DNA from 4 places in the Rhizobium sp. 57MFTsu3.2 genome. Region 1 is predicted to be linked to each of the others. Evidence: predicted binding sites of a transcription regulator. Region 1 holds the regulator's gene; each other region holds the start of a gene.

Region 1 (7,254 bases):
CCTGCGAGACCCTGGCAACCACCAACCGCGTCGTGATCGCCGGTGAAGTGCGCCTGCCGCCGAGCCTGATGAAGAAGGACAAGAACGGCAACGACGTCATCAACCCTTCGAAGTTCAAGGCCGCTGCCCGCCGCGCCATCAAGGACATCGGCTATGAGCAGGACGGGTTCCACTGGAAGACGGCGAAGATCGACGTGCTCCTGCACTCGCAGTCCGCCGACATCGCCCAGGGCGTCGATAGTGCCGCCGACCAGCAGGGTGACGAAGGTGCCGGCGACCAGGGCATCATGTTCGGCTACGCCTGCAAGGAAACGCCTGACCTCATGCCGGCGCCGATCTATTACTCCCATAAGATCCTGCAGCTGCTCGCGACTGCCCGCAAGAAGGGCGACGGCGAAGTTGCAAAGCTCGGCCCGGACGCCAAAAGCCAGGTGACGGTGCGCTACGTGAACGGCAAGCCTGCCGAAGTCACGTCGATCGTTCTCTCCACCCAGCATCTCGACGAAAGCTGGGATTCGAAGAAGGTTCGCGCGGTGGTCGAGCCCTATATCCGCGAAGCCCTCGGCGATCTGCCGATCGCCGACGATTGCAACTGGTACATCAATCCGACCGGCAAGTTCGTCATCGGCGGTCCTGACGGCGACGCCGGCCTCACCGGCCGCAAGATCATCGTCGACACCTACGGCGGTGCTGCTCCGCACGGTGGCGGTGCGTTCTCCGGCAAGGACACGACCAAGGTCGACCGCTCGGCCGCTTACGCTGCCCGTTACCTCGCGAAGAACGTCGTTGCCGCTGGTCTTTCCGACCGCTGCACGATCCAGCTGTCCTACGCTATCGGCGTCGCACAGCCGCTGTCGATCTATGTCGACCTGCACGGCACCGGCAAGGGCGTGACGGAAGACCAGATCGAAGCCGCGATCCGCAAGAACATGGACCTGTCGCCAACAGGCATCCGCCGTCACCTCGACCTCAACAAGCCGATCTATGCCAAGACTTCGGCCTACGGCCATTTCGGTCGCAAGGCTGGCCGCGACGGCTCGTTCTCCTGGGAACGCACCGACCTCGTCAAGGCGCTCAAGGACGCCGTCAAGGTCAAGGAAGCAGCATGACCGACATGGAGCGTCGCGGACGCGCGACCGAAGCCTTCTTCGGTCGCCGCAAGGGAAAGGCTCTGCGCGAACATCAGGCAGAGCGACTGAACACCCTGCTTCCGGCGTTCCTCATCGATCTTTCAGCGGCTCCGCCCGAGCCGCTGAAGACCCTCTTTCCGGTGCCGACCGAAAGGCTGCGCCTGGAAATCGGTTTCGGCGGCGGCGAGCATCTGATCCATCGCGCCGTGGAAATGCCCTCGACCGGCTTTATCGGGGTCGAGCCTTTCATCAATTCCATGCAGAAGCTGCTGACGAGCGTCGACAAGGCAGGCGCCAGGAACGTTCGTGTCTACAACGATGATGCGACGCAATTGCTGGATTGGTTGCCGGACGCCTCGATCGACCAGATCGACCTGCTTTACCCGGATCCGTGGCCAAAGCGGAAGCACTGGAAGCGCCGCTTCGTGTCGAAGACGAACCTCGACCGATTCCACCGCGTGCTGAAGCCGGGCGGGCTGTTCTGCTTTGCGTCCGATATCGATACCTACGTCAACTGGACGCTGCTCAAATGCCGCGACCATGGCGGCTTCGAATGGCTAGCACAGAATGCGGCAGACTGGCTGACGCCCTACGAGGGCTGGCCGAGCACACGCTACGAGGCCAAGGCACGGCGTGAAGGCAGATCTTCCGCCTATCTCACATTCAAGCGCGTCTGAGCCTGCCTAGTGCAGGCTCACCGTTTTCAGCTCATCCTCAGCGGCCTTGAAGAAGGTGCTGGAGCGATTATCCGTCAAAAGGATCGGCGTGCCATCGGCGCCGAATAGCGCCCAGAGGTCAACGCTCGGATCGATGTCTGGCGCTTCCGGGAAGCACTTGGCAACTTCTTCGTTGCGCATCTTGCGGATATAGGCGACCTCGCCGTTGCCGATGCCGGCAAGTTCGGTTTTGGTCAGGTGCGAATTGGCTTCTTTCATCAACATTCCTGTACCTCCAAGAGAAGGGACCAACGGCTCAACATGCGCCGTTGTCCTACTGTGAGACCGAAATGTTAATTTTCTTCACCATGCGGCTCGGTTCGGGGCGGATGAGATCCACCGACAGCAACCCATTCTTGAGGCAAGCGCCCAAAACCTGCATGCCGTCGGCCAGAACAAAGGTCCGCTGGAACTGACGCGCGGCGATGCCGCGATAGAGATAATCGCGCTCTCCCTGCTCTGCCTGACGGCCGCGGATCGACAGCTGATTTTCCTCGACGGAGACATCGAGGTCGTCCTCAGCGAATCCCGCGACGGCAAGGGTTATGCGCAGCCTTTCCGGATCGCCGGAAGCGCGGTCAGGAGCAACGCGCTCGATATTGTAGGGGGGATAGCCATCACTCGCCTTGGAAAGGCGCTCCAGCGTCTTCTCCATGGCGTCAAAGCCCAAAAGCAGCGGGCTCGCGAAAGGCGTCATGCGGCTCATCTTTCAAGTCCTTGATTCAAGCGACCTTGCCGGACCTGAAATGCAGCATCCGACTGCCGACAATATGGGAATTGCCGAGCCCGGGCGCAAGGCGGACGTCCATGCTCGCTCCCGGGAAGCCAGCAAGGGTCCGACCTTGACAAAGCAGGCGCCGACTCGCATCAAATCCTGCCCGCGCCGGCTGTGCCGATTTGCGACGGGAATATAAACAAACGGTGCATGCCACGAAGACGCGCACCACGAGGATGGGAACGATCGGAATGGCAAACCCTAGAAAGATCATCATCGACACTGACCCCGGTCAGGACGACGCAGCCGCCATCATGCTGGCTTTTGGCAGCCCGGAAGAGCTCGATGTACTCGGCATCACCACGGTCGCCGGCAACGTGCCACTGTCCTACACCAGCCGCAATGCGCGCATCGTCTGCGAGCTCTGTGGTCGCACCGATACGAAGGTCTTTGCCGGCGCCGACAAGCCGATTGCGCGCAAGCTGGTGACCGCGGAGCACGTGCATGGCAAGACCGGCCTCGACGGTCCGGTTCTCGACGAGCCCACGATGCCGCTGCAGACGCAGCATTCGGTGGATTTCATCGTCGAGACGCTGCGCAGCGAGCCGGAAGGCGCAGTGACGCTCTGCACGCTGGGGCCGCTGACCAATATTGGCCTGGCCTTCCAGCAGGCGCCCGACATCATCCCGCGCGTCCATGAACTGGTCATGATGGGCGGCGGCTTCTTCGAGGGTGGCAACATTACGCCGGCCGCCGAATTCAACATCTTCGTGGATCCCGAGGCAGCCGACATCGTCTTCCGCTCCGGCGTTCCGATCGTGATGATGCCGCTCGACGTCACGCACAAGCTTCTGACAGGCAAGGACCGCGTCAAGCGCATGGCTGATCTCGGCACACGCCCGGCCATCGCCATGGTCGAGATGCTGGAATTCTTCGAACGCTTCGATGTCGAGAAATACGGCTCGGACGGCGGCCCGCTGCACGACCCGACGGTTATCGCCTATCTGCTGAAGCCGGAGCTTTTCAAGGGGCGGACCTGCAATGTCGAGATCGAGGTGAAGTCGGAACTGACTGCCGGCATGACCGTCGTCGACTGGTGGCACGTGACCCACCGCAAGCGCAATGCGCAGGTCATGCGCGATGTCGATGCGGACGGATTTTTCGATCTGCTGATCGAGCGTTTCGCCCGCATCTGATTTCGGATTGTTTGACGGGCGCCTGAGGGATCAGGCGTCCTTCTGGTCGAAAACCGAATTGGTTTCGGGTTCGACCAGCTTCGGTCCGCCCTTGGCGACGCCGACCATGGCCGGGCGCAGAACACGCTCGCCAATCGTGTAGCCAGCCTGAACGACCTGAACAACGGTGTTGTTCGGCACCTCAGGGTTCGGTACTTCGAACATGGCCTGGTGGAAATTCGGATCGAACTTCTGGCCAACCGGCTCCAGCTTTCGGACACCGTGGCGCTCGAGCGCCGCCAACATCGAGCGTTCCGTCATCTCGACACCCTCGATCAGCGTTGTCAGGCCGGCATCAGCGGCAGCCCTTGCTTCCTCCGGAATCGCATCGATGGCGCGGCGCAGGTTGTCCGAAACGGCCAACATGTCGCGGGCGAAGCCAGCAGCCGAATAGGTCTTGGCGTCCTTGATTTCCCGCTCGGTGCGGCGGCGCAGGTTATCCATCTCGGCAGCAAGCCGCAGATAGCGGTCGCGCAGCTCTGCGTTCTCGCCCTTCAGAAGTTCCAGCGGATCGGGCTGTGCGGTGGCTTCGTTCTCGACGTTTGCGGCGGCGTCCGCTGCGGCTTCGGCCGCGGCTGCGTCAGGTCCGTTCTTCGTCGTTTCGTCAGTCATGACGTTCTCCGGTGATTGGTGTCTTTTAGGATGTGCCCGATATCGAGCTTTGACGGGCAAAAATCAAGTCTGCGTGACTGAAAAGCGCGCGATGCGGGGCAACTCATGCCGGGTTGAGCGAGAGGGCCAGCTTGACTTGCTCGCGCTAAAGTTCTTTTATTTTAGAGCTACCTAAACCTTTCTTGCTTCGGCCTAATCCTGGGTCAGGGAGCTGCTACCATGAGCGATCAGAAAAGCTATTCCGGGCGCTGCTTCTGCGGCGCCGTGGAGATTGTTGCTACCGGCGAACCGGTGGCGATGGGATACTGCCACTGTGCCTCCTGCCGGCATTGGTCCGCAGGGCCGGTCAATGCCTTCACGCTCTGGCAGCCGCAGGCTGTCCGGGTCACTAAAGGCGGAGAGCATGTCGAGGGCTATCAGAAGTCCGATACCAGCGTGCGGAAGTTCTGCGAGCTGTGCGGTGGGCATCTCTACACCGAGCACCCGACCTGGGGCGTCACCGACGTCTACGCGGCACTTCTGCCGGATCTCGACTACACCCCGGCGCTGCACGTGAACTATCAGGAGAGCGTGCTGCGCATTCGTGACGGCCTGCCCAAATATAAAGACATGCCCGCGGAGATGGGCGGCTCGGGCGACACGTTGCCTGAGTAGCCGCGCTACTTCGCGCCGCGTGACAGTCGCGTCATAAGCTGAGCGGTATAATCGACCATCGGGACGATGCGCGAGTAGTTGAGACGCGTCGGCCCGATCACTCCCACGGCACCGACAATGCGGTCGTCATCGTCACGATAAGGCGCAACGATCAACGACGAGCCGGAGAGCGAGAAGAGCTTGTTCTCCGAGCCGATGAAAATGCGCACACCTGGCCCGCTTTCGGCCAGATTGAGGAGTTCCAGCAAGCTGTCTTTTTTCTCGAGGTCGTCGAACAGCATGCGCAGGCGGTCGAGATCGTCGGCACCGGCGAGACCGGCGAGCAAATTGGCGCGGCCGCGAATGATGAGCTGAGCCGGTTTGCCTTCGTCCGCGCTGCCGGACCACACAGCGATGCCGCGCTCGACGAGATCCTGCGACAGCGTGTCGAGTTCGCGGCGGACATCGTCCTTCAGTCGGCTCAGCTGATTGCGCAGTTCCGGCAGCGTCTGGCCGGTCATATGCGCGTTGAGGAAGTTTGCGGCCTCGGTCAATTGCGATGATGTGACGCCTGCCGGAAGCTCGATGATGCGGTTTTCCACCTGGTCGTGATCGCCAACGAGCACCGCAAGCGCCTTGGTCGGCTCGAGGCGAATGAACTCGACATGCTTGAGCACAGGATCGCTTTTCGAGGTGATGACAAGTCCGGCGCCGCGCGAAATGCCCGAGAGCATTCGGCTCGCCTCGTTCATCATCAATTCCATCGGATTGTCGCGGCTTTCGGCGCGCACCTGCCGATCGATGTTGGCACGATCCTCGGCCGAGAGATCGCCCACCTGCATGAAGGCGTCGACGAAGAAGCGCAGGCCGATCTGCGTCGGCAGACGCCCGGAACTGACATGCGGTGAATAGATGAGGCCGAGTTCTTCCAGATCGCTCATCACATTGCGTACGGACGCCGGCGACAGCGACATCGGCAGGATTCGCGAAAGGTTGCGGGAACCGAGCGGTTCGCCCGTTTCCAGATAGCCCTCCACGATGCGGCGAAAGATTTCCTTGGAGCGTTCATCCAGCGCAGCCACTGCCTCTGAAACCGACGTCGATCTGAACTCCATGAAACCTTGCGTACCCGTGCTGACGATGATCCGACAAAATATAGCCAATCTCTCCGCAGCGGCAAAAGGGAAATTGCAAATGGACGCTGCCAATCGTAGAAGCTCTCAACACCATAGCACGCATGATCTACCCGAAGCCTGCTCACGCCTTCGGCACGATGATTAGGAGAATAGTATGCGGCCCTCAGGCAGAAAAACCGACCAGATGCGCAAGGTCTCTTTCGAGCGCAATTTCTCCAAGCACGCGGAAGGCTCCTGTCTGGTGAAGTTCGGTGATACGCATGTGTTGTGCACGGCGAGCGTCGAGGAAAAGCCGCCGGCATGGCTGCGCAACACCGGCAAGGGCTGGGTTACGGCCGAATACGGCATGCTGCCGCGCGCCACCGGCGATCGCATGAAGCGCGAAGCTGCGGCCGGCAAGCAGGGCGGTCGCACCCAGGAGATCCAGCGCCTGATCGGCCGCTCGCTGCGCGCCGTCGTCGACCTCAAGGAGCTCGGCGAGCGCCAGATCACCCTCGATTGCGACGTCATCCAGGCGGACGGCGGAACGCGCACCGCCTCGATCACGGGCGCCTGGATTGCGCTCTACGACTGCCTGAAATGGATGGAGAGCCGCAACATGCTCAAGGTCGAGCGCGTGCTCAAGGACCACGTCGCGGCCATTTCCTGTGGCATCTTCGCAAACCAGTCGGTCCTTGACCTCGACTATCTCGAAGACTCCTCGGCCGAGACCGACGCGAACTTCGTGATGACCGGCACTGGCGGTATCGTCGAAATTCAGGGCACCGCCGAAGGCACGCCCTTTACCGACGAGGAGTTCGCTTCGCTGATGACGCTCGCCAAGGGGGGCATTGCCGAACTCGTGGCGATGCAAAAGCAGGCGATCGCCGGATGAACGACGTGCTGGAAGGCATGCTGGAGACGGCGCTCTATGCTGAGGATCTCGACAAGGTCGAAGCCTTCTATGAAGGCGTTCTCGGTCTTTCGAAGATCTCGCGGAGCGGCAACCGGCATGTCTTCTTTCGCTGCGGCCCCGGCGTGCTGCTGATTTTCAATCCGAAAGAAACGATCAAGCCGCCCTCACCGACCGCGCTGCAG
Region 2 (7,254 bases), on a different contig from region 1:
GCAACCCTCCCCGTCGGCAGATGCCGGCCTTCACCCAACAAGACTTCGTCGTTGCTGGCCCACGCAAATGCCTCGGCAAGTTCAGCCTGCGTAGCGCCTGTCGCGATGACCTCGGCCACCAGCGTTTCGTCGACAGGTCCCAGGACGGCAATGACGTCGTCCGAAGTCATTGTCATAGCCATTTACTCCTCCCTCTACCTCGGCCAAAATATGGTCGCGCCTCGGTTTTCCACCTGAGATAATCCACTCTCCTTGAAACATTAACGCACTGAATTATATTGATATTAGTCGATTTCCCGATGAGAGTCGACACAAGTCCAGGAGACGCCGGCCGCTCTTGGCGTCGCGATCCTCGCCGCAGCCAGCATCTGGTTCAGTCATTCGTTGTCGACTGCCACATGGGACGCAGATCACGTCGATAGATATCGCTACCGTCAGGTATGTTGCGCGCCTTGCCAGCCTAGCACTCACTGAAGACGAGGCTGAAAAAATGTGCGGCGAGCTTAAGGAGATTCTGACCTTTATCGAGCAACTTTCGGAGGTTGATGTCCAAGGCGTCCCCCCAAATCGCAGGAATTGGAGAACTTAGCATCGGCGGGCCACCGGCGTAGCGCGATCCTTAGTGCCTTTGCCAGGCGCGCGCCTCCGCTGTCATTGTGTATGGAAGGGGTGAGGTGACGATCTGTTCGCTACGATGGTCAGTCGGCGTCGACGATGTGGCAGGTTCTGAGGCCTTGAAATTCACTCGCTCGGCACCGATATTTTTTTTCTTCTTTTTCATCCGGTTTGAATGCGAAAGGAGGACATCATGCTTCACCCGGAATTGGTTTGGATGACGCCCGTCGCCGTCCGCATGAAGGACGAGAGCTCCCAGGTCTTCGCTTCTGTCAACGACGCGCTCGACTTTCTGGAAGGCGATTGGGCCATCTATCGAGGCAGAAATTACAATCGGGCGGTTCAAACGTGCCGCCGTGCTCTAAACCGAATGACGCCAGTCACCATCGCGCGCGAAGCGTTCATTGACGCCTGCCGCGATGCGGGATTGTCAACGGGCGTAGATGGACCGTTCGGGACGAAGACCGGCGCTGGCGGTCAACACTCGCTTGCCTAGAATGGCTGGGTTGGGGCACCTCTTAGTGCCCCAACCTTCGAACGTTCATCGCGCGGGGCACCTTAGGCAATTCGGCTGCATTATGTTTACGCTGCCTTGATCTCCTGCGACTGGCGGCCTCGATCACGACGCGCACCGTTGCGCCATCGACGATCCTCAAAGTCGTCAGCTTATCGAAATCCAGCCCCTTGCCGAAGCGCCGAGCGAACTCGGCCGCATTGAGCCAACCAGGTTGAAAATCGCATGGAATACAAAAGTCGTTGCGTCGGCGCTGTCCGGCTGCGCCCAACGCGGGCCGGTATAGCGATACGCGGATTGGGTCCAGGTCAAATCTGCGAGCTTTGAGCTCGTTGCACATCCCTGGCTATCATAACCCCAATCATGTCGATCACTTGCCTATTCTGTTCGTTGACCCCCTCATACCCATGCTCCGGCGGTGTTCAATTGAGCTCAGGCAACCACCGCCGAATTCCTATACCGACGGTTCGAGCCGTTGACTTGCGGCGGCAACTTCATTGATGCGGTCTCGTGATCCATCTGCCACCTAAGCATACAAGGGGGACAAGAATCGCTATGGCCCCTGCCGCGAGGTGTGAGGTGGTAGGGTCGGCTTTGTTCGGAAAGTCCAGGATCCATGGGGCTGCGAAGATCCAGACGCCTATCGACAGACATACCAGATTTAGCTTTGGCCAGATGTCCGTTGCAGCAGCACCGGCGAGAACCATCAACGCCAGCCCACCGATCCACGCGTTGATTGATGCGAGCAAAGCCCCTTCGTAGCTCAGAACCCATGGGCAGAAAAACAATACCGCTCCTGCGACAGCATTCACTGTGTTGAGTTTTGATAAAGGAGAAACCCGTTCTTCGACCTTCCGCATCCTGAGACCTTTCGACCTGGCGGTGGCGCTAGAAGATCTGGTGTGGCGGGTTTCCCAAGACAAGACGGCTGATGACACCTATTTCGTACGATCGCGCGTATGGCTTGCAACTATGTGCCACTTCTTCCGCCGACCGCTCCAACATCCATAGACATCCTATCTCGGCAAGGCTTACGGGGGGCTCGGGCGCATCGGAACGCCTCGCGGCGAGGAGAGGCCATACGAAACCCGGTCATGGATCCTATCGCTCTGCTGCCGCGCCATGCCCGTTCGAGCAGCTCCCCGGCAGCGTTCCGGAGACCTCTCGCCAAAAATGTGTTGGGCCGCCTTTTTGGAATTCGCCCTGGTCGACCAGCCGGAACCGCATGAGGGTATAATCGGCCTCCGAGCCACATCGGCTGCTGATCCGAGGCATTGCGCTGAGGGCTGGCTCTGAGACCCTCGCGTATGGCCGGCCGGGGGTCTTGAACCGCCTAGCGGCGCTCACCCGCTGGCCCTTGCACGCGCCCGTCTCCAATACTAACTTTTGGTTATTGTCGTTGGTAGGAAAAGGAGGAAAAAATGCCGACGTCAGATATCCTTTGGAATAGTCCCGTAAATGTTCGGCTTCCGAATGGCACTGAGAAGTCGTTCCAAAGTATCCACGACACCTTGGACTTTCTTGAGAACGATTGGCCCAAGGTACACGGTGCGTATCACGACGCAGCAGTAGCGAGCTGCCGAAATGCCCTCAATCGACAAACTCCTCCCGCGGTAAGTAAAGAACTCTTTCTCGCGGCATGCCTAGAGGCGGGCTTTACGGCTCGAAGCGTTATCAGGCGAGCGAGCGGCCACGGCTTATCGGAAACCGCTCACCGACATTTCTGATCCGACAACGCCGGAACGAATGACCGGCAACCGCCTTTATCGGCCAGAGGCATTTGCCTCAACCCTTCAGTCCCAACGCTTGCCCCGCTCTTCTAGCGGGGCCTCCAAAGCGATCGAAACAGAGACGTTCTTCATGGAGGATGTTGTGATGTCTCGAAAACAGTTCAGTCACAAGATGAGCCCCTAAATTCCGACGACCTACGCAAGCAGTCTGGAGCAACTGGCTTCCGCGACCCATCATCACACGGAGACCGGTGACGTGCGATAGGCCGGGCTCATCAAACCTGCGTCACGAAAAAAGCCAAGAACCGAAGAATCCGGAAATTCAAGTCTCAGTGCAGCTTGAACTCGCCTTCGACGCGGCACCATTCGTTCTGTCCGGTCAGGCGCTAATGCGTATAGCGGATGGAACGCAGCACCCATCGAGATTGGCCCGCCAGTAATCAAGGAACTTCTGCATCGCAGGAAAATCGGGAGCAATCTTGCCAAACGAAGGGTTGCAGCACGGATTCAAAATCAGGAATGCGGTAGAGTTTATGGGCAGTGGTGAGGCCGAAGCCATTGAGCTGACACTCCAGATCCGATGAAAATCCCATGCTTCATCTCCGTTTAGTGACACTGGCGAATGTGGCGCAAAATTTTGAGGCCAGCAACGGATTTTCAAACGTAAAGACCCCTGTTGTTGTTTTTTTCCAGCGTGTTAGCAGCCGCCTCTGAAGAGAGCCATTTTTTTGTTTTGACCTCTTGAAATCGAAAAATCGCAAAACCAGATCATTTCGCGCAAAACGCTCGACTGAGGTTTTGCTCCCGCCCGGACTGGTCATCCGGTTCGGCCAGGGGAACAACGTCATCATTGTTTGTCCATCGGAGGAAAACATGTCGTTCCGACCGCTTCATGATCGCATTCTTGTCCGCCGGGTTGAGTCCGAAGAAAAAACCAAGGGTGGCATCATCATTCCCGATACCGCCAAAGAAAAACCACAGGAAGGCGAGGTCATCGCCGTCGGACCCGGCGCGCGTAACGATGCCGGCCAGGTCCAGCCGCTCGACGTCAAGGCTGGCGATCGCATCCTGTTCGGCAAATGGTCCGGCACTGAGATCAAGATCAACGGCGAAGACCTGCTGATCATGAAGGAAAGCGATGCCTTGGGCATCATCGAAGCCCCGGCAGAGCAGAAGCAGGCCGCCTGAAGGCCGACCGATCAGTTAAATTAGCTGCCTATTGAGGAGTTAAAGAAATGGCTGCGAAAGAAGTCAAGTTCCACACCGATGCCCGTGAACGAATGCTGCGTGGGGTGGATGTGCTTGCCAATGCTGTGAAGGTGACACTTGGCCCGAAGGGTCGTAACGTCGTTATCGACAAGTCCTCCGGCGCGCCGCGCATAACCAAGGATGGCGTAACGGTCGCCAAAGAAATCGAGCTTGAGGACAAGTTCGAGAACATGGGCGCGCAGATGCTGCGCGAGGTGGCTTCGAAGACCAACGATCTCGCTGGCGACGGCACAACGACCGCGACGGTGCTTGCCCAGGCAATCGTCAGGGAAGGTGCCAAGGCGGTGGCGTCCGGCATGAACCCAATGGACCTGAAGCGCGGCATCGACCTTGCCGTCGACGCTGTCGTCAAGGAACTGAAGACCAACGCGCGCAAGATCTCCAACAATTCCGAGATCGCCCAAGTCGGCACGATCTCCGCTAACGGTGATTCCGAGATTGGCCGTTACCTTGCTGAAGCAATGGAGAAGGTCGGCAACGAAGGCGTCATCACCGTGGAGGAAGCCAAAGCCGCCGAAACCGAGCTCGAAGTCGTCGAAGGCATGCAGTTCGATCGCGGCTATCTCAGCCCCTACTTCGTCACCAATGCTGACAAGATGCGGGTCGAGTTCGAAGATCCTTGTATCCTCATCCACGAGAAGAAGCTCTCGAACCTGCAATCGATGCTCCCGCTTCTCGAAGCCGTCGTGCAGTCCGGCAAGGCGCTTCTCATCATCGCCGAGGACGTCGAAGGCGAGGCACTCGCTACGCTGGTCGTCAACAAGCTGCGTGGTGGCCTGAAGATTGCTGCCGTCAAGGCTCCGGGCTTCGGCGATCGGCGCAAGGCTATGCTGGAAGATATTGCCATCCTGACCGGCGGCACGGTCATTTCCGAAGACCTCGGCATCAAACTGGAGAACGTGACGCTGAACATGCTTGGGCGTGCCAAGAGGGTCGCGATCGAGAAAGAGAACACGACGATCATCGATGGCGTCGGTTCCAGGGCCGAGATCGACAGCCGCGTTGCGCAGATCCGCGCGCAGATCGAGGAAACCACCTCCGACTATGACCGGGAGAAACTGCAAGAACGTCTTGCCAAGCTCGCTGGCGGCGTGGCTGTCATTCGCGTCGGCGGTTCGACCGAAGTCGAAGTCAAGGAAAAGAAGGACCGTGTCGACGACGCGTTGCATGCGACCCGCGCGGCGGTTGAGGAAGGCATTCTGCCGGGCGGTGGCGTGGCACTGCTGCGGGCCATTAAGGCGCTCGACAATCTTGATGTGGCAAACCCGGACCAGCGTGTCGGAGTCGACATCGTCCGACGTGCGATCGAGGCCCCTGTCCGTCAGATCGCCGAGAATGCCGGCGCAGAAGGTTCGATCATCGTCGGCAAGCTGCGCGAGAAGTCCGACTTCTCCTACGGCTGGAACGCCCAGACCGGCGAGTATGGTGATCTCTACGCACAGGGCGTCATTGACCCGGCCAAGGTCGTGCGCACCGCGCTTCAGGACGCAGCCTCCGTTGCCGGCCTGCTGGTGACGACGGAAGCCATGATCGCCGAAAAACCCAAGAAGGAAGCCGCTCCGGCGATCCCCGCTGGCGCCGGCATGGACTTCTAGGTGGATCAGCCAGGCCCGCCCGTCGGGCGGGCCGTTCCCGGAGTGAGAAATGAATCCGACGTCTTTGCCAACAAAGGAGGAGGCGCGTTTGTGCGCGAGTGTCGTCAAGGAAATCTCCCAGACAAGGGGAGTTTCCAGAGACCCGGTCGCTATCGGAAAGCTAACCGTGCTGGTGGCGCGGCTCTTCAACAGCGGGCTCCGAGAACGCGATGATCTCACGTCAGCCGCTATGCGATCAGCCCATTCGCAGAGCGATCTGATGCAGACCCACACTGGAATGCGCACATCGTCAAATAGTAAAGAGTGAAAGGCGAGGGTCGCTTGCGGTCTGCAAACGGGCATTTTTCGAGGCGACCCGACGCCGGAGCGTGCAGTTGATCAGGATGGCTACGGACTCGACGAGATCGTCCAAATGCCGCCAAAGGTACACCAGATCGTGAAACCGGCATTGATTTGCATCAGGCCGACGAGGCAGCCACTCGACAACGTGAACTCGGCGAGATCGAACTTCGACGCGCGATTTATCTCGACGACCGGGCGCCGAAGGGATGCGTGCCATCATTGTCGATAATGGTCTGGCGACGGGAGGGACCGCAATAGCGGCACTAATTGCTATGAGAAGCCAGGGCGCCTCAAAACTTGATCGTCGCCATTCCAGTTGCGCCGGAAGAAACGCTTGCGGAGATGCGAACATATGCCGATGACGTCATGCCAATCGGCAAAGGCAACGTGCTAATCGGCATGAGCGAGCGGACCTCGCGCCAGGCGATCAGAGCCAGGTTGCCCAGGCGCTGTTCGAAAAAAGTGCGGCCGAGCGCGCTATTGTCGCAACCAAAGCTACGCGCTGCCATGCATCTTGACACGATCTTCACATTCGCCGACGGTGACGTTGGCGCAACCGGCGTCGGAAGGGATCAGAGAGATTCAGCTCAATTCGGACCAAGCTTGTAGCGCCCGTTTGCGTGCCTTGCCATGATCGACGATTCGATCGGGATATACATCAACTACACGCCGTCGAAGCAGGTCGGGCGCATCCCATGGACGGTGAATGAATTTCGCGGACAGGTGCGCCAGCTCCGGCAACCACCGACGCACATAGTCGCCATCGGGGTCGAACTTCTCACCCTGCAACACGGGATTGAAGACACGGAAGAACGGGGCGGCATCCGCTCCCGAGCCGGCCACCCATTGCCAGCTTGCGGGGTTGTTGGCGGCATCCGCATCGATCAGCGTGTCCCAGAACCAGGATTCGCCCTCACGCCAGTCGATCAAAAGATCCTTCACGAGGAAAGATGCAACCACCATGCGCACGCGATTATGCATGTAGCCGGTGTTCCATAACTCCCGCATGCCGGCATCCACGAGTGGATATCCCGTCCTGCCCTGCTGCCATGCCACTAGCGCCTCGGGGTCGGTGCGCCAGGCAAAGCGATCGAATTTCTTCTGCAGGTTTCGTTTTGCAATATCGGGATTGTGATAGAGTAGATGATATGAGAATTCGCGCCAGCCAAGCTCTGACTGGAATTTCTTG
Region 3 (7,254 bases), on a different contig from region 1:
GCGCGCGTCGCGTTGAGCGCGTCGTCGATGCGGTCCTTCTTTTCCTTCACTTCGACTTCCGTCGAACCGCCGACGCGGATGACTGCAACGCCACCAGCGAGCTTAGCAAGACGCTCCTGCAGCTTTTCGCGGTCGTAGTCGGAGGTGGTTTCTTCGATCTGGGCCTTGATCTGGGCAACGCGGCCTTCGATGTCGGACTTGGCGCCCGAACCGTCGACGATCGTCGTGTTTTCCTTGGAGATCGAAACCTTCTTGGCGCGGCCGAGCATGTCGAGGGTAACCGACTCGAGCTTGATGCCGAGGTCTTCGGAGATGACAGTGCCGCCCGTGAGGATCGCGATGTCTTCGAGCATGGCCTTGCGGCGATCGCCGAAGCCAGGAGCCTTGACAGCAGCAATCTTCAGGCCGCCACGCAGCTTGTTGACGACGAGCGTAGCAAGAGCTTCGCCTTCGACGTCTTCAGCGATGATGAGGAGCGGCTTGCCGGTCTGAACGACAGCTTCGAGAACCGGGAGCATGGCCTGGAGGTTCGAGAGCTTCTTCTCGTGCAGGAGGATGAAGGCGTCTTCGAGATCAGCGATCATCTTTTCCGGGTTGGTGACGAAGTACGGGCTGAGGTAGCCGCGGTCGAACTGCATGCCTTCGACGACTTCGAGTTCGGTTTCAGCGGTCTTGGCTTCTTCGACGGTGATAACGCCTTCGTTGCCGACCTTCTGCATTGCTTCAGCAATGTCGAGACCGATCTGCTTTTCGCCGTTTGCGGAGATCGTGCCGACCTGGGCAACTTCTTCCGAGGTGTTGATCTTCTTGGCCTTGGCCTGGAGATCCTTCACGACTTCAGCAACAGCGAGGTCAATGCCGCGCTTCAGGTCCATCGGGTTCATGCCGGCTGCAACAGCCTTGGCGCCTTCGCGAACGATCGCCTGAGCGAGAACCGTTGCGGTCGTCGTGCCGTCGCCGGCGATGTCGTTGGTCTTCGAAGCAACTTCGCGGACCATCTGGGCGCCCATGTTTTCGAACTTGTCTTCCAGTTCGATTTCCTTGGCGACCGAAACGCCGTCCTTGGTGATGCGCGGAGCGCCGAAGGACTTGTCGATGATGACGTTACGACCCTTCGGGCCGAGCGTTACCTTCACTGCGTCAGCGAGAATGTCGACGCCACGCAGCATCTTTTCGCGCGCGGTGCGGCCGAATTTGATTTCTTTAGCTGCCATGATTGAAACTCCTGAATTCGAGTTGTCCGGGCTATGGGCCCGTAGCTAAAATCGGAAAGGGGAAAAACGGCTGATTAGCCGATGATGCCCATGATGTCGGCTTCCTTCATGATCAGAAGGTCTTCGCCGTTGATCTTGACTTCAGTGCCGGACCACTTGCCGAACAGAACGCGATCGCCAGCCTTGACGTCGAGAGCGACGACCTTGCCGGACTCGTCACGAGCGCCGGAACCGACGGCGACGATTTCGCCTTCCTGCGGCTTTTCCTTGGCGGTGTCGGGAATGATGATGCCGCCCTTGGTCTTTTCTTCGGACTCAACGCGACGGACAACGACGCGATCGTGAAGGGGGCGGAAATTGGTGCTTGCCATTGTCTAATCCCTCGATCAAATGACACTCGCAGGCCGAGAGCGGCCCGCACGGATGGGTGTTAGCACTCGTGCTTGGTGAGTGCTAGCGAGGCAGCATTTAGGAGTGGCCCAACGGGGAGTCAAGAACGGCCGCAATTTTTCTTCTCCGTCCTCACAAACAGCCTTAACAGCAAATCCTTGTCGGAAGTGCGACAGGTTGCGTTCTCTCCGAGATTTCCGAACGTCCTGAAGCTGGAGAGCTTTTGTATCCCCGGAACGTTTGCGGCACCCGCGGGGCGAGTGGCGTCAGGATTGCCGCGCATACACGCCGATGGTATCGAGCAGCTTGGGGCAGGGGGCGGCAACCGTGAACAAAACGATCGCGGCGGACGAAATCATAGCGGTACCGACACTTGGGGAGGCGGCGCGTGTATGGGCGCGCATCGGCTGCTTGGGCTTCGGCGGGCCGGCCGGTCAGATCGCCCTGATGCACACGACGATTGTCGATGAGAAGCGCTGGATTTCCGAGGAGAGCTTCCTGCACGGATTGAATTTCTGCATGCTGCTGCCTGGCCCGGAGGCTCAGCAACTGGCCACCTATATCGGCTGGCTGATGCACGGCGTGCGCGGCGGCCTCATTGCCGGCTTGTTGTTTGTATTGCCGGGCTTCCTTGTCATCCTGATGCTGTCGAGCCTCTACGCCGTCTTTCAGGAGGCCGCGTGGCTTCCCGCGCTTTTCTTCGGAGCAAAGGCTGTCGTTTTGGCAATCGTCATCGAGGCCTTGCTCCGGGTGCGGCGCCGAGCGCTGAGGGAGCGCTTTCATTATTATGTGGCCGGAGCGTCGTTCCTGGCTCTCTTCTTCCTGAACTTGCCGTTTCCTCTGGTTATCATCCTGGCCGCAGCAGCAGGCTTGTTATGGATGAAGTATTCCAAGCGTCGATTGGCAGCGCCGGTCTTGCCGCAAGCCTCTTCGCGCACGCATTTTCCCGCGGTTACGACGCATGTGATCGCAAGGCCTCTTGTGGTGCTCGTGTTCTGGATCCTTGTCTGGCAGTCGCCACTCTTTTTCATTCGCGGCCTCGATGTACCGACGGACCTGATCGCCGAAACCCTGAGCGGCGAAACCAATGTTTTCGGCGCGGTCTTCATCTTCTTCTCCAAGATGGCCGTCATCACCTTCGGAGGCGCGTACGCCGTCCTCTCCTATGTCGGCCAGGTCGCCGTCGGCCATTACGCCTGGCTTCAGCCGGCCGAGATACTCGATGGACTGGCACTTGCCGAGACGACGCCCGGGCCACTTGTTCTTGTTCTCTGTTTTGTCGGATTTCTCGCCGGCTATCGCAACCCGCTCGCCATGGCGCCGCTTGCCGGGGGCTTCCTTGGTGCTTTCCTCGCCGGCTGGGCGACCTTCGTGCCGAGCTTCATCTGGATCTTCGCCGGGGCTCCCTACATCGAGAAGCTGCGCAGCAACGAAAACCTCTCGTCGGCCCTTTCGGCGATCACCGCGGCGGTAGTCGGCGTCATCCTCAACCTTGCCCTTTGGTTCGGTCTGCACGTGCTCTTCGCCGAAGTTGGCCGTGCCGCACTCCTGTCCGGGAAAACCGGTCTGCCAATCGTCAGCGTCGCATGGCCGGAGTGGCGGACCCTCGATATCGCGGCGCTTGGGATCTTTGTAATGGCGTGCGTGATGCTCTTCCGATTCGAGAAGGGCCTCCTGACGATACTTGCTGTGTCGACTGCCGCAGGCCTGCTAATCAAAACGGGCGAGGCCCTTCTCTAATCGACGAGCACAGTTTTTTGCCGTTGCTCACTGCAAAATGCCTTGCCATCCCGGCATGCCTTTGCGATGTCACCTTGACTTAACGACAGCGGGAAATCGGAATGGCCAAGCGGATCGAGAACTTTGCAGAAATCACCAGCCACTACGACGCGGTGTTCTGCGATGTCTGGGGCGTCTTGCACAATGGAGTCGATCCCTTTCCCAAGGCGGCTGCGGCGCTGGAAGCAGCGCGCGGCGAGGGGCTAACCGTCGTTCTCATCACCAATTCGCCGCGCATCGCTCCGCAGGTCGTGACGCAGCTTCGCCAGATCGGCATCCAGGATGGCGCCTATGACCGCATCGTCACATCGGGCGACGTCACGCGGGGCCTGATCGCCGAGGGTCCGAAGAAGGTATTTCTGCTTGGACCGGATCGCGACGAGGCGATCATCGAGGGCCTTGGTGTCGAGCGCGTCGAGGCCAAGGATGCGGACTCGGTCGTCTGCACGGGCTTCTTCGACGACGAAACCGAGACCCCGGAAGACTACACCAAGATGCTGAAGGCATTTCAGGCGCGTGGCGTGCCGATGATCTGTGCCAATCCCGATCTGGTTGTCGAGCGCGGCCACAAGATCATCCCCTGCGCCGGCGCGATGGCGGCATATTACAATCAGCTCGGTGGCCAAACGCGCATTGCCGGCAAGCCGCACAAGCCGATCTACGAGGCCGTGCTATCTGCCGCCCGCGAAGCCCACGGGGACTTTCCGCTGAACCGTGTGCTTGCGATCGGAGACGGTATGCCGACCGATGTTCGCGGCGCTCTCGATTACGGGCTTGATCTCCTCTATATCAGCGGCGGCATCCACGCGACGGAATATACGCTGAATGGAGTGACCGACGAGGCGATCCTCACCGCCTATCTGGAGCGCGAAAGAGCGACGCCGAAGTGGTGGATGCCCCGCCTCGCATAACGAGCCTCGCAAGAGAAAAGCCAGCCGATGACCGTTTTTCACCGCAACGAAACCCGCGAACCCCTGCCGGCCCATCTGCATGGCGGCGTGATTGCCATCGGCAACTTCGACGGTGTGCATCGGGGCCATCAGTCCGTGCTCAACCGGGCCTTGGAGATATCGAGGCAGCGGGGCATTCCGGCACTGGTCCTGACGTTTGAGCCACATCCCCGCACTGTCTTCCGCCCGGAGCAGCCGGTCTTTCGCTTGACGCCGGCGCCGCTCAAGGCGCGCATCCTCGAAGCGATCGGCTTCAATGCCGTCATCGAATATCCCTTCGACCGGGAGTTCTCACAGCGCTCGGCGGACGATTTCATCCATTCGATCCTCAAGGATTGGCTCAGCGCATCCGAGGTCGTGACCGGCTTCAACTTTCATTTCGGCCGCGGCCGGGAAGGCGGCCCGGCCTTCCTGATGGATGCCGGCCAGAAATACGGCTTTGGCGTGACGCTGATCGACGCGTTTCGTGACGAGAATACCGACGTCGTCTCCTCGAGCCACGTTCGCGAATTGTTGAGGGATGGCAATGTCAGCGAGGCGGCGGCGATGCTCGGCTATCACTATACGGTGGAAGCGGAAGTCATCGGCGGCGAGAAGCTTGGCCGTCAGCTCGGCTTTCCGACCGCGAATATGCGGTTGCCCGCCGAAGCAGACATTCAGGCGGGCATCTATGCCGTGCGCTTCCGCCTTGCCGATGGGACGCTCTATGATGGTGTCGCCAGCTACGGTCGCCGACCGACGGTCACCGACAATGGCGCGCCACTGCTCGAGACGTATCTCTTCGATTTCAGCGGCGACCTCTACGGGCAGCTCTGCTCCGTGTCCTTCCTCGGCTATCTGCGCCCGGAACTGAAGTTCGATGGCCTCGACCCCCTCGTGGAGCAGATGAACCGCGACAAGGAGGAGGCGAGTGCGCTGCTGACAGGCGTACAGCCGCTCGGCGAGCTCGACCGCAAGATCTGCTTCGCCTGAAGGTTCAGACGCTTTCGAAAATTGCGGCCCTTTCGGGACGACGGCCGTTGCCGTGTGGGGGCAGGGGTCTATGTCATCTGTTTGATTAGACGCGGATTCGCTGCGCCCCCAAGCACCGAAAGGCAATCATCAAATGGATAAAAGGTTTGGAACAGCAGCCTGCTGGCTGCTCATCATTCCCTATATCGGGCTCCTTTGGGTTCCCTTCTACAACTTTCACGACCCGGTTCTCTTCGGTTTCCCATTCTTCTACTGGTATCAGCTCGCCTGGGTGCCGGTTACCGCTTTCCTGACCTGGATCGCCTACCGGAGCATGCGCAATGACGACTGAACTCAACACCACCGCGCTTGCCGTCTTCGTTTTCTTCTTCGTGCTCGTCACGGTGATGGGGTTTGTCGCCACCCACTGGCGAAGGCCGAAGACGCTTGCCCATATCGACGAGTGGGGCCTTGGTGGCCGCAGCTTCGGCATCTGGATCACCTGGTTTCTGGTCGGCGGCGACTTCTACACCGCCTACACGGTCATCGCTGTTCCGGCGCTGGTCTATACGGTTGGCGCCTACGGTTTCTTCGCGCTGCCCTACACCATTATTGTCTATCCCTTCGTCTTCATGGTCATGCCGCTCCTTTGGCAGCGGGCGAAAGACTTCGGCTACGTGACCGCCGGTGACGTGGTTCACGGCCAATTTGGTTCGCGCGGGCTGGAGCTTGCCGTCGCTGTAACCGGTGTCATCGCCACGATGCCATACATCGCGCTGCAGCTCGTCGGCATGACCGCCGCGCTGAAGGCGCTGGGGCTGCATGGCGAGGTACCGCTGGCGATCGCCTTCATTGTGCTGGCGCTCTACACCTATTCGGCTGGCCTGCGGGCGCCGGCACTGATCGCCTTCGTCAAGGACATCATGATCTACATCGTGGTGATCGCCGCCGTGGCGCTCATTCCCTCGAAGCTTGGCGGCTATGCCAATGTCTTTGCTGCCGCTGATGCCGCGTTCCAGGCAAAGGGCTCCGGCAGCCTGCTTCTTCAGCCCAACCAGTATGTCGCCTACGCGACGCTGGCCCTCGGCTCGGCGCTTGCGGCCTTCATGTATCCGCATACGCTGACTGGCATCTTCGCCTCCAACAGCGGCAACACCATCCGCAAGAATGCTGCGTTGCTGCCGGCCTATACACTGCTGCTCGGCCTTCTGGCACTGCTCGGCTACATGGGACATGCCGCAGGCTTGAAGCTGGACAACGCCAACGATGTCGTGCCGGCGCTCTTCCAGACGCTGTTCCCGAGTTGGTTCGCGGGCTTCGCCTTCGCGGCGATTGCGATCGGTGCGCTGGTACCGGCGGCGGTGATGAGCATCGGCGCGTCCAACCTCTTCACCCGCAATTTCTGGAAGGCCTATGTCAATCCTCAGGTGACGGATGCCGGCGAGGCAAAGGTCGCGAAGGTGACGTCGCTCGTTGTCAAGGTCGGCGCGCTTCTTGTCATCCTTTTCCTGCCGACCCAATTCGCGCTCGACCTTCAGCTTCTCGGCGGCGTCTGGATCCTCCAGACGTTTCCGGCGCTGGTCTTCGGCCTCTACACCAATTGGTTCCGCGCGCCCGGTCTGATCGCAGGCTGGTTCGTCGGCTTCTTCGGTGGCACGCTCTTCGTCTGGATCAACGGCCTGAAACCGCTGCAGCCTGTCACCATCGGAGAGACCTCGTTTACCGTCTATATCGGCCTGCTGGCATTGGCGTTGAACGTCATCGTCGCCGTCATCGTCAATGTGCTGATCCCGGCAAAAGTGACGGCGCGCGCCTGATCGTCCCCCGAAAACAGAAGCCGCGGGCGGGCAAGTTCGCGGCTTTTCCATGCGATGACCTCATGGAATCCCTCTTCCTTTTCTCTGCAAAAGCGCCTATGAACCGGCGCGATGAACAAGTTCCGGCTGGCGATCACGATACGAATTATCGGC
Region 4 (7,254 bases), on a different contig from region 1:
TGAGCCAGGCCGACACGATTGCGGAGATCTGCCGAGCCCGTGATTTTGCGATTGTTGACGGCGATGATGACATCGCCAGCTCGAAGGCCCGCCTGTGCCGCGGGCGAATCTTGCTCAACGCTGCCGACGACGGCGCCGTAGCTTTCCGCAATGCTCAGCGCCTCGGCCAGGTCGGGCGTCAGGTCCTGGACGAAGATGCCGATCCGGCCGCGCCGCACTTCGCCATGCTCGATCAGTTGCTCCATCACGGCCGACGCCATCGCGATCGGAACCGCAAAGCCGATGCCGACATTGCCGCCGGTGGGCGCGATGATTGCGGTGTTGACGCCGACCAGCATGCCGTCTGTTGTCACCAGTGCGCCTCCCGAGTTGCCGGGATTGATCGAAGCATCCGTCTGGATGAAATCCTCATAGCCCTCGAGATTGATGCCGCCACGGCCAAGGGCGCTGACGATGCCGGAGGTGACGGTCTGGCCAAGCCCGAACGGATTGCCGATCGCGACAACGGAGTCGCCGACCCGCAGCGCACCGGAATCGCCAAACGGAAGCGCCGTCAGCTTGTCAGCGTCGATCCTCAGCAACGCTATATCCGTTGCCTTGTCGGTGCCGACCAATTCGGCCGTGAAGCGGCGGCGGTCCTTCAGGGTTACCGCAATCTCGCCGGCGTCCGCGACGACATGGTGATTGGTGAGGATATAGCCTTTGTCGGCGTCAACGATGACGCCGGAGCCCGCGCTCAGCCGCTGCTCCTGCTCAGGCAGGTTGAAATAGCGGCGGAAGAAGGGATCGTTGTAAAGAGGATTGGTTTCGGCGGAAACGCGAGACCTTACTGCAATGTTGACGACCGCCGGCGTGACCTTCTCCAAGACATCAGCGAGCGGGGGTTGCGTGCTTGCCGACATCGCCGACTGCGGCCGCGCCGCCGGTAACGGCGCAGGAACCAGGATGAGGACGAGTGCGGCGAATACGCCAACATATTTCGACGAACGCGTGGTCATTTTTGGCCCCGAATTCTTCAGATCCTCCTTCGGTGCAGGGGGCGGGCCCTCGGGGCCAGCCTCATCGGAGCCACGATTTTGGCTCCTGCCAAACCAGCACCAGTCCGATATCGAAACGCCGCGCCGATTCAGGCGCAATGCATCTCTTACTTCACAAGTCTACCCAAAGCCCGCGCCCCGTCGGGGCGCGGACTTATCGTTGCAGTCAGAAGTCCATGCCACCTCCCGGCATCGGCGGAAGCGGTACATCCTTCTTCGGCTTCTCGGCGACCATTGCCTCGGTGGTAATCAGCAGGCCGGCGACCGAGGCCGCGTCCTGCAGCGCGGTGCGAACGACCTTGACCGGGTCGATCACGCCCTGAGCGTAAAGATCCCCGAATTCGTTGGTCTGGGCGTTCCAGCCATAGCCAAAATCGGTCTTCTCGCGCAGCTTGCCGACGATGATCGAGCCTTCGGCACCCGCGTTCTCGGCGATCTGGCGCACCGGCGCTTCGATCGCGCGGCGAACGAGGTCGATGCCGTGCCTCTGGTCGGTATTCTCGGTCTGCGTGTTGTCCAGTGCTTTGACGGCCCTCAGCAAAGCGACACCACCGCCCGGCAGCACGCCCTCCTCGACGGCCGCCCGCGTGGCATGCATCGCGTCGTCGACGCGGTCCTTGCGTTCCTTCACCTCGACCTCGGTTGAGCCGCCGACGCGGATGACGGCAACGCCACCAGCAAGCTTGGCCAGGCGCTCCTGCAACTTCTCGCGATCGTAGTCCGACGTGGTTTCCTCGATCTGCGCCTTGATCTGCGCGACGCGGCCCTCAATCTCCGTTTTCGAGCCAGAGCCGTCGACGATCGTCGTGTTATCTTTTTCGACGACGACCTTCTTGGCGCGGCCAAGCATATTGAGGGTCACGTTCTCGAGCTTGATACCGAGATCTTCAGAGATCGCGGTTCCGCCAGTGAGGATCGCTATGTCCTCCAGCATCGCTTTGCGGCGGTCGCCGAAGCCCGGCGCTTTGACGGCAGCCACCTTCAGGCCGCCGCGCAGCTTGTTGACGACGAGCGTCGCCAGCGCCTCGCCTTCGACATCCTCGGCGATAATCAGCAGCGGCTTTCCAGATTGAACGACCGCTTCGAGAACCGGCAGCAATGTCTGCAGGTTCGAGAGCTTCTTTTCGTGGATCAGGATGTAGGGTTCCTCGAACTCAACCCGCATCTTCTCGGGGTTGGTGACGAAATACGGCGAGAGATAACCGCGATCGAACTGCATGCCTTCGACGACTTCCAGCTCCGTCACCGCGGTCTTGGCTTCCTCGACGGTGATCACCCCTTCGTTGCCGACCTTTTCCATCGCTTCTGCGAGGAAGCGGCCAATCTCGGTGTCGCCATTGGCCGAGATGGTGCCAACCTGGGCGATCTCGTCGTTCCTGGTGACTTTACGGGCGTTCCGCCGCAGTTCCTCGACCACAGCTTCGACTGCTTTGTCGATACCGCGCTTGAGGTCCATCGGGTTCATGCCCGACGCCACAGCCTTCGCACCTTCCTTGACGATCGCCTGAGCGAGAACAGTCGCGGTGGTGGTGCCGTCACCAGCGATGTCGCTGGTCTTCGAGGCAACCTCCCGCACCATCTGTGCGCCCATATTCTCGAACTTGTCCTCAAGCTCGATCTCCTTGGCGACGGTCACGCCGTCCTTGGTGATGCGGGGCGCGCCATATGACTTGTCGATCACCACGTTACGGCCCTTGGGACCGAGCGTAACCTTGACGGCATTGGCGAGGATGTCGACGCCGCGCAGCATCCTTTCGCGGGCGTCGGAATGGAATTTCACTTCCTTGGCAGCCATTTTTCTACTCCTTCCTCAGGCAGCATTCCTTGTCTGGCAAGTCCGGATCGGCACTAGGCTGCGTTTCTCGCTACGGCGTCGATCTCGACCACGCCCATCACGTCCGATTCCTTCATAATCAGGAGATCCTCGCCATTGAGCTTGATCTCGGTGCCCGACCATTTGCCGAACAGAATGCGGTCACCCACTTTCACATCGAGCGGTCGCAACTGCCCGCTGTCGTCGCGCGCACCCGGGCCGGCGGCAACGACCTCACCTTCCTGTGGTTTTTCCTTCGCCGTATCTGGGATGATGATGCCGCCGGCCGTCTTTTCCTCGGCCTCGATGCGGCGAACCAGGATACGGTCATGCAACGGACGGAACGTCATTTCGCTCTCCTCATCGACAAACAGATTTTTCAACGGGTCCTCGGCGCCGCATTCGGAGCGAACCGACGCGGGGCGCGCCGACCCTTTCGGCATCGCGCGCAAATCGATCTGGTTTTTGTCTTTTCGAGTTTCAAGAGGGAATCAGAAATTTTTTAGCACTCCACCAGGTCGAGTGCTACCGGCATGAATTCATGAGACTATTTCACGTCGCTGGTGGTTGGATGGTGTGGCTGCCTCTTGACGCAAGGCATCATGATCCCCACCTCATTCTCATCGACGCCCAAGTGGGTCGACACCAGTCCGGGAGCCCCAAGCTTCTTGGCGCTCCCTCGTACCTATGTTGAGACGAAGTCTTCCGCGGCTTCGGCCCGCCATCGTTGCTCGGTGGCACGTCGCCCTTCAATGGTTCGTGGCCGCACGAGGAAATCGAGGAGAATGACAACGAAATCCGCCTGATCGCGGAGGTACCAGACGTCGAACCAGACAACATCGAGGTGCTGCTGGAAGATGGCGTGCTTACGCTTCGCGGCGAGAACAAATCGGAGACTGAGGACAAGGATCGCCGGTTCAGCGAGCGCTACTACGGGCGCCTCGAACGGCGGCTGGCCCTTGGTCGCCAAGTCGATGAGGACAAGGTCGCCGCAACGTTCAAGAACGGTCTGCTCACCTTGACGCTGCCGAAGACCGAAAAGGCGCGAGCCAACGTCAAGCGGATCACGATCGACAGCACCAAATAATACCGACCGCCGCAAGCCAGCCGGGTGCCAACGTGCCCGGCTGGTTATTCGCGTGGCAAAAACCGATGACGTGGTTGACGGAACCCCTTGCACGCATTTTTCGCCCGTCACGCTCTGTGATGACTTCGGCGCGCGTCTCGGGGCGACCTTGGCTGCTGGTATTCGAACGGCAAGCCCCACCCGTCATCGACTATCTGATGGGCTACACTGGCGGGAGTGACACGCTGACTCAGGTTGAACTGCATTTCCCAACCCGCGATGCCGCCATTGCCTACGCAAAGCGACAGAAACTGAATTGCACCGTCGTAGACGACAGGAGCCGCCGTCCCTAGTTTTCGTTGATATCGCCGGCAAGCTCTACCATTCAATCCCCGTTGCTGCGCGATCGGCGCATCGATCGGCATCGCCAATTTTCGGAAGAGCCCGCCGCTGAAGCGGCGGGCCGTGCTCTCCTTTTCTCGATCATACATGTGCATGCGAGTTCCGCCGATAGTCCCAGAGTGCCCAGGCTGACACGGCGGTGACGAGCACGCCGAGGACCACATGGGTCCACATCGCGTTCATGTTCGCCGCGAATTGAAGCAGCCAGGGCGAGACCATCAGCCAGGAGAAGGTGCGGCTCAACCGCACCACAGCCTACCGCTCCTCCAGGCCTAAAAGCGGCCGCCGGAACAATAATGAAAAGCGAAAGCTGGCACCGTGCCGTCTGAAGAAGGCATTCTCTCAATGTGAACTGAATTCCCAGTCCGTATATCTTTGACGGGCCGCCTCATATGAGAACCGCCCGTCGGAAAGCTGGCAAGGCTTTGAAGCAGGCGCCCAGATAACTCCGTCAGATATCGTACCGCGAATCGAGCTCTCGCAGGGCAGACCGAACCTCATCGATTGAAACCGGCTCAGGCGTTCCTGGCATATGACGGAGAGCTGGCTTCGAATCTATCGCGTAAAAGTCCGAAGCCCACGCGGCGAGAATGGCCCGTTTATCATCGACAGAAAGTGCAGGAGCCTTCACCACATCCATTGGACGTCGAAACGGCGACCAGTGAGATGCTAGAACTTCCGGTCCGATGTTCACGGCAGTTGCGGCAATCTGCTTAAACATATCGTCCATCATCGGTTCACCTCAGCTTACGTGTGGATCCCGACTCCACCTCGGATAAGTCGCCGTTACCGGGTCAGTTTCCGGCGCCAGCAGATCGTGTTTTTCCGCGAAGGCGGCAAACAACCCACGTGCGGTCTCAGCTTCGATCTCGCCGCGCAAGGCGGCGCGGCACGCCTTGAGCGCAACCGAATGCGGACCATCCCTGAGTGATATCGGCCACTCGACCAGATGGCGGTAAGCGTCCATCACGCTTCTCACTTCCGTCGGAAATCCAAGGCCGACGAGAATACGCACAGGGTTCTCGAACATATCGGGTTTCATAACTCTCTCCTTTCCAACCCGCGATGTTGCAGCACGCCACTACAGCGTCGCCCTCCGGTGGAAACTTGCTCAAGCGGCGCTCTGGGCTTCGATCTGCGGCGCGGCGTCCGGCCGTCCGAGAGCGGAACCGCTTTGAATGCTGACCTTGCGCGGTTTCAATGCCTCCGGAATCTCCCGGACGAGATCGATGGTCAGCAGACCATTGTTCAATCCCGCTCCACTCACCCTGACATGGTCGGCAAGCTCGAAACGATGTTCGAACGGGCGGCCGGCGATGCCTCGGTGCAGGTAGGCTTCGGACGGAGAACCCTGCTTCTTGCCAATAACGGTGAGAAGATTGGTCTGGAACGTTATGTCGAGGTCGCCTTCGGCGAAGCCGGCAACCGCAATCGAGATGCGGTAGCTGTCGTCACCCGTCTTGACAATGTCATAGGGCGGCCAATCGCTGATCGAACGGTCGCGCTGGGCGTTTTCCAGAAGATTGAAGAGCCGGTCGAAGCCAACGCTCGATCGGAAGAGAGGTGTGTAGTCGTAAGATGTTGCCATAGCCATATCCTCCTGAAAGCAACATGGGTATGGAGCGCCGAAAGACGGCGCTTCCAGCATTGCCGGCCCTGTTGTCAGCGGCTGGCGGCAGATGATCTGGTATTTGTGAAATCCGGCTTCAAGTGCCGCCTTGGAGAATTTTCGCAAATCTCAGTGCAGCTTGAACTCACCTTCAATACGGCGCCATTCGTTCGGCCGGATCAGGCACTGATGCGTATAGCGAACGGAATGCAGCGGGCCGTCGAGATTGACTTGCCAGATTTCTGGTAGGCAGTCAGTGTTAGCGGCAGAAGGCTCAGATCGGCAAAATCTTGCGCAAGCGACGGAAGCCATCAAATCGGACGGAGCCTATGTCGATAGATATCGCGACCATTAGACGTATTGCCCGCCTTGCCCGTCTCGCACTCAGCGAAGACGAGGCTGAAAAAATGTGTGGCGAGCTGAACGAAATTCTGACCTTCATCGAGCAACTTTTGGAGGTTGATGTCGAAGGCATCCCTCCGATGACCTCGGTTGTGCCAACAACTATGAAAATGCGCCAGGACGTGGTGACCGAAGGCAATCATGCCGAAGAGATCGTGGCGAATGCACCTCTCAGTGAGCGCAACTTCTTCCTGGTCCCCAAGATTCTCGAGTAAGCACAGACAGCCTCGGGCCTTGGAGCATTTCACGGCCGGCGATCGCCAAACGATGCGCCCCTTTGCGTGGCGCGTGTTAGCGGCTTGAGATTTCCGGCCCACATCCGATGCTTCGAAAGCTTGCCGATCTCGTTTGTGATCGAATGATGTGTCATGGCGAAGGTCCTGTCGTTTTGCACTTAATCAGGTTCTTCCTCTGACCAGGGCCCCGAACCCAAGCCCCGCCTGAGCAAACGTCATGCGCCCCGCGACGACACATACAAGCCGCCGCAATCCACTCGACAGCGCAAACCCCAAAACAAAAACCCGCCGAAAATATCGACGGGTTTGTCAGCAGTCTGAGCCCGCCGCTGAGACGGCGGGCCGTACTCCAATTCTCGATCATGCGTGGGCATGCGGGTTCTGCCGATTGTCCCAAAGCGCCCAGGCCGACACGGCGGCGACGAACGCTCCAAGGACCACGTGGGTCCACATCGCGTTCATGTTCGCCGCGAATTGAAGCAGCCAGGGCGAGACGATCAGCCAAACCCCGAGCACCAGGCTCAACCACTCTTCCCACTCAGCAAACGCCGACAGAGCGGCGACCGCCAGAGCGGCGAGCAAGATTCCGACAATCCATGCGTTCCACGCCGGTATGGTTTCGCTGGCGAAGCCGAGCACCCAAGGTGAAACGAACAGGGCGACTGCGAGAACCAGATTGAGCCAATCCT

The links. Region 1 encodes HrcA, which represses chaperone genes, less so after heat shock. Its sites were predicted from a motif close to GTTAGCACTCNCNNNNNGNGAGTGCTAAC; they were not measured.
Region 2: groES (co-chaperone GroES) is a predicted target of HrcA. The motif match lies at 3,556-3,584, and genes of this name have one in related genera.
Region 3: groES (co-chaperone GroES) is a predicted target of HrcA. The motif match lies at 1,644-1,672, and genes of this name have one in related genera.
Region 4: AF71_RS07660 (co-chaperone GroES) is a predicted target of HrcA. The motif match lies at 3,352-3,380, and genes of this name have one in related genera.

Annotation. Positions count from the first base shown of each region.
Region 1 is NZ_JDWI01000001.1:154,314-161,567, forward strand. It holds gene metK (methionine adenosyltransferase) at 1-1,109, shown strand, start outside; gene trmB (tRNA (guanosine(46)-N7)-methyltransferase TrmB) at 1,106-1,807, shown strand; gene AF71_RS00760 (DUF1150 family protein) at 1,814-2,071, opposite strand; gene AF71_RS00765 (Hsp20 family protein) at 2,121-2,552, opposite strand; gene AF71_RS00770 (nucleoside hydrolase) at 2,813-3,757, shown strand; gene grpE (nucleotide exchange factor GrpE) at 3,788-4,408, opposite strand; gene AF71_RS00780 (GFA family protein) at 4,628-5,062, shown strand; gene hrcA (heat-inducible transcriptional repressor HrcA) at 5,068-6,156, opposite strand; gene rph (ribonuclease PH) at 6,332-7,051, shown strand; gene AF71_RS00795 (VOC family protein) at 7,048-7,254, shown strand, end outside.
Region 2 is NZ_JDWI01000023.1:37,103-44,356, forward strand. It holds gene AF71_RS21800 (hypothetical protein) at 1-176, opposite strand, end outside; partial or broken gene gatC (Asp-tRNA(Asn)/Glu-tRNA(Gln) amidotransferase subunit GatC) at 410-565, shown strand; gene AF71_RS21810 (DUF982 domain-containing protein) at 809-1,111, shown strand; partial or broken gene AF71_RS32285 (Tn3 family transposase) at 1,210-1,392, shown strand; gene AF71_RS21820 (DUF982 domain-containing protein) at 2,551-2,856, shown strand; partial or broken gene AF71_RS21825 (aspartate-semialdehyde dehydrogenase) at 3,246-3,452, opposite strand; gene groES (co-chaperone GroES) at 3,733-4,047, shown strand; gene groL (chaperonin GroEL) at 4,095-5,723, shown strand; partial or broken gene AF71_RS31840 (arginine deiminase family protein) at 6,426-6,605, shown strand; gene AF71_RS21845 (deoxyribodipyrimidine photo-lyase) at 6,648-7,254, opposite strand, start outside.
Region 3 is NZ_JDWI01000007.1:181,414-188,667, forward strand. It holds gene groL (chaperonin GroEL) at 1-1,214, opposite strand, end outside; gene groES (co-chaperone GroES) at 1,289-1,585, opposite strand; gene chrA (chromate efflux transporter) at 1,896-3,344, shown strand; gene AF71_RS10615 (TIGR01459 family HAD-type hydrolase) at 3,446-4,294, shown strand; gene AF71_RS10620 (bifunctional riboflavin kinase/FAD synthetase) at 4,322-5,305, shown strand; gene AF71_RS10625 (DUF3311 domain-containing protein) at 5,439-5,636, shown strand; gene AF71_RS10630 (sodium:solute symporter family protein) at 5,626-7,101, shown strand.
Region 4 is NZ_JDWI01000005.1:67,396-74,649, forward strand. It holds gene AF71_RS07650 (Do family serine endopeptidase) at 1-998, opposite strand, end outside; gene groL (chaperonin GroEL) at 1,204-2,832, opposite strand; gene AF71_RS07660 (co-chaperone GroES) at 2,886-3,200, opposite strand; partial or broken gene AF71_RS07665 (Hsp20/alpha crystallin family protein) at 3,545-3,937, shown strand; gene AF71_RS07670 (NADH dehydrogenase ubiquinone Fe-S protein 4) at 4,003-4,269, shown strand; partial or broken gene AF71_RS07675 (SPW repeat protein) at 4,400-4,543, opposite strand; gene AF71_RS31550 (hypothetical protein) at 4,770-5,051, opposite strand; gene AF71_RS07685 (DUF982 domain-containing protein) at 5,061-5,360, opposite strand; gene AF71_RS07690 (Hsp20 family protein) at 5,430-5,906, opposite strand; partial or broken gene AF71_RS31555 (protein usg) at 6,057-6,170, opposite strand; gene gatC (Asp-tRNA(Asn)/Glu-tRNA(Gln) amidotransferase subunit GatC) at 6,257-6,544, shown strand; gene AF71_RS07705 (SPW repeat protein) at 6,926-7,254, opposite strand, start outside.